DNA from 4 places in the Streptomyces lienomycini genome. Region 2 is predicted to be linked to each of the others. Evidence: riboswitches for the same ligand, from Rfam matches in the RefSeq annotation. Region 2 holds a riboswitch; each other region holds the start of a gene.
The links. Region 2 has a riboswitch for cobalamin ahead of BJ961_RS09580 (energy-coupling factor ABC transporter permease). Riboswitches for the same ligand answer to the same signal wherever they lie in the genome.
Positions count from the first base shown of each region.

Region 1: it holds a riboswitch for cobalamin, as region 2 does, so the genes downstream of both, BJ961_RS06160 (ribonucleoside-diphosphate reductase subunit alpha) here and BJ961_RS09580 (energy-coupling factor ABC transporter permease) in region 2, are expected to answer to the same signal.
Region 3: it holds a riboswitch for cobalamin, as region 2 does, so the genes downstream of both, BJ961_RS15625 (ABC transporter substrate-binding protein) here and BJ961_RS09580 (energy-coupling factor ABC transporter permease) in region 2, are expected to answer to the same signal.
Region 4: it holds a riboswitch for cobalamin, as region 2 does, so the genes downstream of both, BJ961_RS25995 (cobalamin biosynthesis protein) here and BJ961_RS09580 (energy-coupling factor ABC transporter permease) in region 2, are expected to answer to the same signal.

Region 1 is NZ_CP116257.1:1,297,392-1,299,581, forward strand. Features, by position in the region: gene BJ961_RS06160 (ribonucleoside-diphosphate reductase subunit alpha) at 1-982, opposite strand, end outside; cobalamin riboswitch at 1,111-1,254, opposite strand; gene BJ961_RS06165 (GNAT family N-acetyltransferase) at 1,321-1,827, opposite strand; gene mctP (monocarboxylate uptake permease MctP) at 1,906-2,190, opposite strand, start outside.
Region 2 is NZ_CP116257.1:2,076,146-2,078,335, reverse strand. Features, by position in the region: gene BJ961_RS09590 (chloride channel protein) at 1-88, shown strand, start outside; gene BJ961_RS09585 (potassium channel family protein) at 85-630, shown strand; cobalamin riboswitch at 670-853, shown strand; gene BJ961_RS09580 (energy-coupling factor ABC transporter permease) at 884-1,576, shown strand; gene BJ961_RS09575 (energy-coupling factor ABC transporter substrate-binding protein) at 1,573-1,971, shown strand; gene cbiQ (cobalt ECF transporter T component CbiQ) at 1,972-2,190, shown strand, end outside.
Region 3 is NZ_CP116257.1:3,446,624-3,448,813, forward strand. Features, by position in the region: gene BJ961_RS15620 (fasciclin domain-containing protein) at 285-944, shown strand; cobalamin riboswitch at 1,019-1,204, shown strand; gene BJ961_RS15625 (ABC transporter substrate-binding protein) at 1,268-2,190, shown strand, end outside.
Region 4 is NZ_CP116257.1:5,693,208-5,695,397, forward strand. Features, by position in the region: gene BJ961_RS25980 (hypothetical protein) at 1-333, shown strand, start outside; gene BJ961_RS25985 (hypothetical protein) at 330-482, shown strand; gene BJ961_RS25990 (DUF397 domain-containing protein) at 605-844, opposite strand; cobalamin riboswitch at 1,037-1,178, shown strand; gene BJ961_RS25995 (cobalamin biosynthesis protein) at 1,285-2,190, shown strand, end outside.

The DNA.
Region 1 (2,190 bases), 780 kb from region 2:
CCAGGAACTCCTCGACGTCCGCGTGCCAGGTCTCCAGGTAGACCGCCGCCGCGCCCTTGCGCCGGCCGCCCTGGTTCACCGCGGCGACCGAGGCGTCCAGCGTCTTCAGGAACGGGACGATGCCGTTGGAGTGCCCGTTGGTGCCGCGGATCAGCGAACCCCGGGCGCGGACGCGGGAGTAGGCGATGCCGATGCCGCCGGCGTGCTTGGACAGGCGGGCGACCTGGTGGAGGCGGTCGTAGAGGGAGTCCAGCTCGTCCTTGGGCGAGTCCAGGAGGTAGCAGGACGACATCTGGGCGTGCCGGGTGCCGGAGTTGAAGAGGGTGGGGGAGGAGGGGAGGTAGTCCAGGCGGCTCATCAGGCCGTAGAGCGCGGCGACCTCGTCGACCGAGCGGGGGGAGTCGTCCTCGGCGAGTCCGGCGGCGACCCGCAGCAGGAAGTGCTGGGGCGTCTCGACGGCCTTGCGGGTGATCGGGTGGCGCAGCAGGTAGCGGCTGTACAGGGTGCGCAGTCCGAAGTAGCCGAAGCGGTCGTCGGCGGCCGGGTCGACCAGCGCGTCGAGCCGGTCCGCGTGCAGCCGTACGAAGGCCGCGGTGCGGTCGGCGATCAGGCCCTCGCGGTGGCCGGTGGCGACGGAGTCGGTGAAGGTCACGACGCCCTGGGAGGCGGCCTCGGCGCGGATGCCGACGGTCAGCAGCCGGGCGGCCAGCCGGGAGTAGACCGGGTCCTCGGAGATCAGCCCGGCGGCCGCCTCCGTGGCCAGCTCGCGCAGCTCCGCCTCGTCCGCGCGGGCGGACCGGCCGCGCAGCGCGGCGGCGGCCACCCGGCCGGGGTCGGCACCGGGAAGGTCGGCGGTCAGCCCGGTCAGGGTCCGCAGCAGGGCGGCACCGGGGCCGTCGGACTCCTCGGCCGCGGGCGCGGCTGTCACCGGGACGGCGGTCACCGGCGTCGCTGAAGCCGGGTCGGCTGGCGCGATGGTCACGTGGGGCACTCCCTCGCTCGGCACGGGGCCTGGCGGAGGGAGGGCAGGGGGCAGCTCACGAGCGCACGCGGCGTCGCGTCCACCGGCCCACTCCACGAGGCCCGGACGTCATGGCACCCGGACCGGGACGGCCGGGCACACTGTCGACAGGTCCTCGGACTGGACAGGCGTGCGCGCACGTGTGAAGACGTACGGATGCACGCAAGTACACCGTTGCGGGACAGTTCCGGATTCGCACCGGATTCCCCTGCGGCGACAGCGAGCACGAGCATACATCTTGTGCCGGGGGACGCGAGCACCCCCAGATGTTGTGTCCAGGCAGGGTGCCGCGCCCCGTGTCAGAGCGTCAGTTCGTAGGTGAGCAGCATGATGTCGTCCAGCTCCGGCAGGGGATTCCAGTCGCGGTCGGGCGTGCGGGCGAAGCCCAGGCGCTCGTAGAGGCGGTGGGCGGTGCGCATGGTGCGCTGGGTCGACAGCACGACGCTCCGGCAGCCATCGACGGCCCGCGCGCGGTCGACGCAGGCCCGCACGAGGGCCTCGCCCGCCCCGCGACCGCGTGCCTCGCGGTCGACGGCGAGCATGCGTATCTCGGCCTCGCCGGGGCGCGCGATGTCCGCCATGGGGCCGCCGCACGGCACGAAGGTCGCGCCGCCGAGCACCCGGCCGTCGGCCACGGCGACCAGCACCTCGGCGGCCGCGGCGCGCTTGGCCACGTCGCGCAGCTCGTCCAGGTAGGAGTCGCTCTCCCCGAAGTCGAGGAGGCCGTCGCGCAGGTAGGCCTGCGCGGTGATCTCGCCGAGGGTGTCGTACTCCTCGGCCGTTGCCCGCCGGATGACGAAGTCCATGACGCCGAGTGTGCCCGACGGGTACGACAACGGGCCGCCGGATTTCTCCGACGGCCCGTCTCGTTCGCGCGGCGGGGATCAGTGCGAGCTGCCCGCCGTGGCCGGCGGCAGCTCCACCTGGACACCGGCGTCGCCCGCGTCCGCCGTGTAGTCGCCCGGCTTGGTCTCGTCGACGCCGTCGGGCGCCTTGACCGCCCTCAGGACGAAGGTGAGGACCACCGTGACCAGGACGTTCAGCACGAACGCGGTGAGACCGATGTAGCCGATCTCGCCGATGCCGGGGATCTCGTCGGAGGAGCCGCCGAAGTGCGCCTGCGTCGGCGAGGCGACCCCGTAGGCGGCGACCGTGCCGTAGACCATGCC
Region 2 (2,190 bases):
GTCGGTGGTCGCGTTCGTCGTCTCCCAGGTGGTGCGGCGGACGGATCCGGCGGCGGACGGGGCCGCGTCGCCGGGGGCGCGGCGGTGAGGGGACGCCGGGCCGGACGGCCCCGCGCCGACCGGCATGCCGTCCTGCCCTGGCTCGTGCGCGGCCTGATCGCGGTGGCGGTGGTCGCCGCCTACTTCCTGCTCCCCCTCGACCAACTGGGCCCGCAGCGCCCCGTGCTGAGCTGGGTGCTGTTCGCCGCGCTGCTGACGGGCGTGGCCGTGCTGCTGCTCCGGCAGATCCGCCACGTGCTCCTCGACCGGCCGGACAGCCGGCCCGGGGTGGTCATCTCGCTGCTGATCGTCCTGTCCGTGCACGTCTTCGCGGCCACCTACTACGCCCTGGCCAAGCAGCCCGGCGAGTTCAGCGGGCTGCGGACCCGGGTCGACGCGCTGTACTTCACCGTGGTCACGCTCGCCACGGTCGGCTACGGGGACATCACCCCGCGGGGGCAGGCCGCCAGGATCGTGGCCGTGCTGCAGATCACGTACAGCTTCGTCTTCCTGACGGCCGCCGCCACGGCGCTGACCACCAGGATGCGCGACATGGTGGTCCGGGGCACCGACCGTGGCCGCTCCCGCTGACCGCGGTGGGGCCCGCTTGTGCCCGCCCCCGTGCGCGCACTACTGTCGCCACGCCTTGGTGAACGGGAAACCGGTGTGATGCCGGTGCGGCCCTCGCCACTGTGAATCGGGAAGTCCGGCTCCGGCCCTCAGGGGCAGCCACTGGGTCCTTGCGACCCGGGAAGGCGGAGCACGGGCGGTGGTACCCGTAAGCCAGGAGACCGGCCAAGGCGCGTCGTCCATCCACGAGGTGCTGGAGAGGGTCTGCTGAGCCATGCACATAGCCGAGGGCTTTCTGCCACCGGCGCACGCGATCGCCTGGGGTGTCGCGTCCGCGCCGTTCGTCGTCCACGGAGTACGGTCACTCACCCGTGAGGTCAGGGAGCACCCGGAGAGCACGCTGCTCCTCGGCGCCTCCGGGGCCTTCACGTTCGTCCTGTCCGCCCTGAAACTGCCGTCCGTCACCGGGAGTTGCTCGCACCCGACCGGCACCGGTCTGGGCGCCATCCTCTTCCGGCCGCCGATCATGGCGGTTCTGGGCACCATCACCCTGCTCTTCCAGGCGCTGCTGCTCGCACACGGCGGGCTGACCACGCTGGGCGCCAACGTCTTCTCGATGGCGATCGTCGGCCCCTGGGCGGGGTACGGCGTCTACCGGCTGCTGCGCCGCTACGAGGTGCCGCTGATGGTCACCGTGTTCTTCGGCGCGTTCGTCGCCGACCTGTCCACCTACTGCGTCACCAGCGTGCAGCTGGCGCTGGCGTTCCCGGACCCGGGCAGCGGGTTCCTGGGCGCGCTCGGCAAGTTCGGGTCGATCTTCGCCGTCACGCAGATCCCGCTCGCGGTCAGCGAGGGCCTGCTGACGGTGGTGGTGATGCGGCTGCTCGTGCAGTCGAGCAAGGGCGAACTGACGCGGTTGGGCGTCCTGTTGGCCAAGGCCGGCGAGCGCGGGGCGGTGGCCCGGTGAAGCGCGGTACGAAGATCAACGCCCTGCTGCTGCTCGTCGTGGTCGCGCTGGCGGTGCTGCCGCTGGTGCTGGGGCTCGGCGACCACAAGGAGGAGCCGTTCGCCGGTGCCGACGCCGAGGCGGAGACCGCGATCACGGAGATCGAACCGGACTACGAGCCGTGGTTCTCGCCGCTGTACGAACCGCCGTCCGGGGAGGTCGAGTCGGCGCTGTTCGCGCTGCAGGCGGCGCTCGGCGCGGGCGTGCTGGCGTACTACTTCGGCCTGCGCCGGGGCCGCCGGCAGGGCGAGCGGCGGGCGGTGACGGGGGCGGCTCTGGCCGATGCGGGGGCGGACACGGCGCCCACCCGGGCAGTGGCGGGGGCAGTGCCGGGGGACGCCCCCGAAGGGGACTGAGTGCTGCCGATCGACGCGGCGGCGCACGGCAGTCGGTGGCGCCGCCGCCATCCCGTGGACAAGGCGGTGCTCGGTCTCGGCCTGACCGTGCTGGCGATCTCGCTGCCGCCCTGGCCGGGCGCGGCGCTGGTGCTGGTGGCGGCGCTCGCGGTACTGCTCGGCCCGGCGGGCGTGCCCGGGCGCCGGCTGTGGCGGGCCTACCGGGTGCCGCTGGGGTTC
Region 3 (2,190 bases), 1.4 Mb from region 2:
ACAGTTCCCTTCGGAAAACCGCAGGTCACAGAGGTGCCCCCGAAATTTCTTCACTCGATCGGGTGGGCGACCAATCCGGACCCGAGCCGGCTTCGGATTACCCGTGTGAGCGAAGAACCGAGACCACGCCGACAGCGAACCGGCGGCTGACCCCGCAACCGGGTCGGCCGGCCTTCACGTAACGGCGCCGCGTACTCGGCGGACCGCCGCACACCACCGCAGCTCTGCACCACGACACCGCTTCAACGCAGCCCTCAAGCTGCCCGTTTTCAGGGAGATTCTCCATGAACGCCCGCATCCGCCGCTCCGCCGTCGCCGTCGTCGCGGCCGCCGTCCTGCCCCTGTCCCTGGCCGCCTGCTCCGACGACGGCGACAGCGGCTCCTCGGACTCCGCCCAGGCCGCCTCCTCGGCGCCCGCGGCGAACGACGACAAGTCGGCCGACACCTCCGGCGGCATGGCGGACTCCGACGAGCCGTTCGGCCCGGCCTGTTCCACGGTGCCGAAGGAGGGCGCCGGTTCGTTCGACGGGATGGCCAAGGACCCGGTCGCCACGGCCGCCTCGAACAACCCGGCCCTGTCCACGCTCGTCTCCGCGGTCAAGAAGGCCGGACTGGTCGACACGCTCAACAACGCCGAGAACATCACGGTCTTCGCGCCGACCAACGACGCCTTCGCCAAGATCCCGAAGGCCGACCTGGACAAGGTCCTCAACGACAAGGCGATGCTCACCGACATCCTGACCTACCACGTCGTGGGCCAGAAGCTCGCCCCCAAGGACCTGGAGAACGGCTCCTTCGACACCCTGCAGAAGTCGAAGCTGACCACCTCGGGCTCGGACGAGTCCTACAAGGTCAACGACTCCGCCGGCGTGGTCTGCGGCAACGTGAAGACCGCCAACGCCAACGTCTACATCATCGACACGGTCCTCATGCCGAAGAGCTGACACGCGGGCGGGCGGACACGTGGGCCGGGGACAGGTCGGGCAGAGGCCCGCCCCCGGCCCACGCGCCGACCCTGTGGTAGCTTGCGCAAGCCAGTCGAACCCACCTGGTGGGTCAGGGAATCCGGTGCGAATCCGGAACTGACGCGCAGCGGTGAGGGGGACGGGCGGAACACGGGCCACTGGCCGGCGTACGCCGGCCGGGAAGGCGTTCCGTCCGGTCGAACCCGAGTCCGAAGACCTGCTGGCACCCGTGCCGCGTGCGGCGCGGGCCGCACCGTACGAACGGGCTTCGCGTACGAGCCCTCGACGCCAGAGGATCTTCCGTGCCCGCAGCGCGCCCCGGCGGTCTCCGCCGCCTCCTCCGCCCCCACCGCGCCGTCCGCGCCCCCGCCCTGCTGCTGTCCGCCGCCCTGCTGGCCTCCGGCTGCGGCGCCGGCGCGAGCACCGACGCCCCGGCCGCCCCGGCCGACGCCGCCGGTCGGCCACGCACCGTCAGTGACTGCGGGCACCAGGTGCGGGTCGCCGCGCCGCCCCGGCGGGCGGTCTCCCTCAACCAGGGCAGCACGGAGATCCTGCTCTCGCTCGGCCTCGCCGACCGCATGGCGGGCACCGCCACCTGGACCGACCCGGTCATGAAGGGACTGGAGAAGGCGAACGCGGGCGTCCCCCGGCTCGCCGACGACATGCCGTCCTTCGAGACGGTCCTGGACGCGGAACCCGACCTCGTCACCGCCTCCTTCGCCTCCACCCTCGGCACCGGCGGCGTGGCCACCCGCGAACAGTTCACCGAACTCGGCGTACCGGCCTACCTGTCCCCGTCCGACTGCGCCGGCAAGGACAACAGCGGCGACGGCGACGGCGTCCGGGCCGAGCCCCTCACCATGGACACCGTCTACGGCGAAGTCCGCGACCTGGCCCGCCTCTTCGGCGTCGAACAGCGCGGCGAGAAGCTCGTCGCCGACCTGAGGTCAAGGGTCGACAAGGCGACATCCGGCATCGACGCCTCCGGCGTCACCCTCATGTACTGGTTCGCCAACTCCACCTCGCCCTACCTGGCGGGCTGCTGCGGTGCCCCGGGCATCATCACCCGCGCGGTCGGCGCCGAGAACGCCATGGACGACACCCACGAGGAGTGGCCGCAGACCGGCTGGGAGACCGTCGCCGACCGGAACCCAGACGTCCTGGTCCTCGGCGACCTCACCCGCAGGTCCCAGACCGCCGAGACGGCGGCGAAGAAGATCGAGTT
Region 4 (2,190 bases), 3.6 Mb from region 2:
GCGCTCATCGACGTGGAGAACGCCCGGGTGGCCGGAGAGATCCGGCTGATTTCCGCCCGTCTCCTGCTGGGCACGGCGTGCGGGAGCATCCTGCTGTTCAGCATCGCCCTCGCCACGCGGGTCGCGCCCAGCCTTCCGCACGGCTCCGCGTCCCCCCTCACCACTGCCGCCATCGGCGCTTTCGGCGCGGCCCTCCTCGCCGCCCTGGGTGCCGGAATCGGCAGGGCGCTGCGCGGCCGGGCCGCGTCGGCGCCCGCCCAGCCCGTCAGTGGTGGCGCCGCCGAGGCTCCACGGCCGTCAGAGCGCGGTTCAGAACGCGGAGGCGGTCCGTGACAGGAGTGAGCCCCCACCACAGCCCCGCGCCCACGGCCACCGCCGCGGTCACCACCAGCCACACCATGCCCCGGGCGGCACCGCCCGGGGCCAGGAACGCGACCAGCGCGCCCAGCCCGACGGCGAGGACCCCCACCACCGAGCAGTAGAGCGCCAACGGCGCCGCCCCGGTCATCCGGTCTCCACGCGTACCGGGCCACCCCGGGCGCGCGGAAGCGGTCCCTTTGATTCGGTCTGCCATGCGTGTACCTCCCGTCCCCCCGCGCGGCGGTCAGACACCGCGCGAATCCGGGTCCACAAGCCCCGCCAGAAAACCACACCACGACGCGTGACGAAAGGCGAGCACAGCGTGTCGACGTTGCTTCGAGTCACGTACCAGTACGCGTCCGCCCCCGACGGCCATCTCGACGCATGCCTCACCCCCGTCGGTGGAATAGCTGCTCTTGAACCACGCGTGCCCTGACCGTTCGCTTTCGATCGCACCCACCTCCTCCGGCCCACCGGCCGTCACGCGGCCTCGGCACCATCACTCGCCGCCCCACCGCTGTCCCCCGCCCGCGTACACGCGCTTCCGTCCCCTCCAGTCTTCCCAGCCTGCCCACCGGGGAAGAGCCCAGAAAGCGTCGATGTCGTGGACCTGGCGAGCTTTCGACGGTGTGGGCCTCAGCACACCCGGCGCCGCAGGTCAACGCCAGGTTGACGGGTGTTCGCGGGCCGTGGTGGACTTCCGGGGCCATCTACGGCGGCAGGAGAGGAAGCCCGGTGCGAATCCGGCGCGGTCCCGCCACTGTGACCGGGGGTCAGGATTCCCGGGAGCCAGGAACTCTCGCCGCCGTGCTCTTCGAACCAGGGCGCGGACACCCTGAGTGAGGACATATCGCCATGCGCGGCTGCCGTTCCAGGCTCATCAGCGACACGCTTCGACTCTCCCTTCCCACGGCCGGTTGAGCCGTGCGTGCCGGACGCGTCTTCGCGTACGGCGCCGCCGCCGGTCTTCTCGGTGACCTCCTCCTCGGCGATCCACGCCGCGGACACCCGGTCGCCGCGTTCGGCCGTGCCGCGGGTGCCGTGGAACAGGTGCTGTGGCGGGACCACCGGGGGTGGGGCGCGCTGCACACCGTCGTGTGCGCCGGTGGCGCCGCCGCGCTCGGCTCGGCCGCCGCGCGGGCCGTACGCCGCTCTCCCGCCGTCTCCGTCGTACTGACGGGCGCGGCCACCTGGGCGGTGGTCGGCGGCACGTCGCTCGCCCGGGAGGCCGGTGCGATCGGGCGGGCCCTGGAGGCGGGGGACGTCGAGGCGGCGCGGGCGCGGCTGCCGCACCTGTGCGGGCGGGACCCGCAGGCGCTGGACGCCGACGGGATCGCCCGGGCCGTCGTGGAGTCCGTCGCCGAGAACACCTCGGACGCGGTCGTGGGCGCCCTGGTGTGGGGCGCCGTGGCCGGAGTCCCGGGACTGCTCGGTTTCCGGGCCGTGAACACGCTGGACGCCATGGTCGGCCACAAGTCCGCCAGGTACCGCCGCTACGGCTGGGCCTCGGCCCGCCTGGACGACCTCGCGGGCTGGCCGGGCGCCCGTCTGACCGCCGTACTGACCACCGCGGCCGGTGGCGATCCGCGGGGCGCCGTACGCGCCTGGCGTGCGGACGCCGGGCGGCATCCGAGCCCCAACGCCGGGCCCGTGGAGGCGTCGTTCGCGGGCGCGCTCGGCGTGCGGCTCGGCGGGACGCTCTCCTACGGCGGGCGGGTGGAGCACCGGCCCGTCCTCAACGGGGCGGCGGGACGCGCCGTCCGGGCCGGTTCCGGCGACATCGACCGGGCCGTGCGCCTCTCGCGGCGCGTGGGCTGGCTGGCGCTGGGC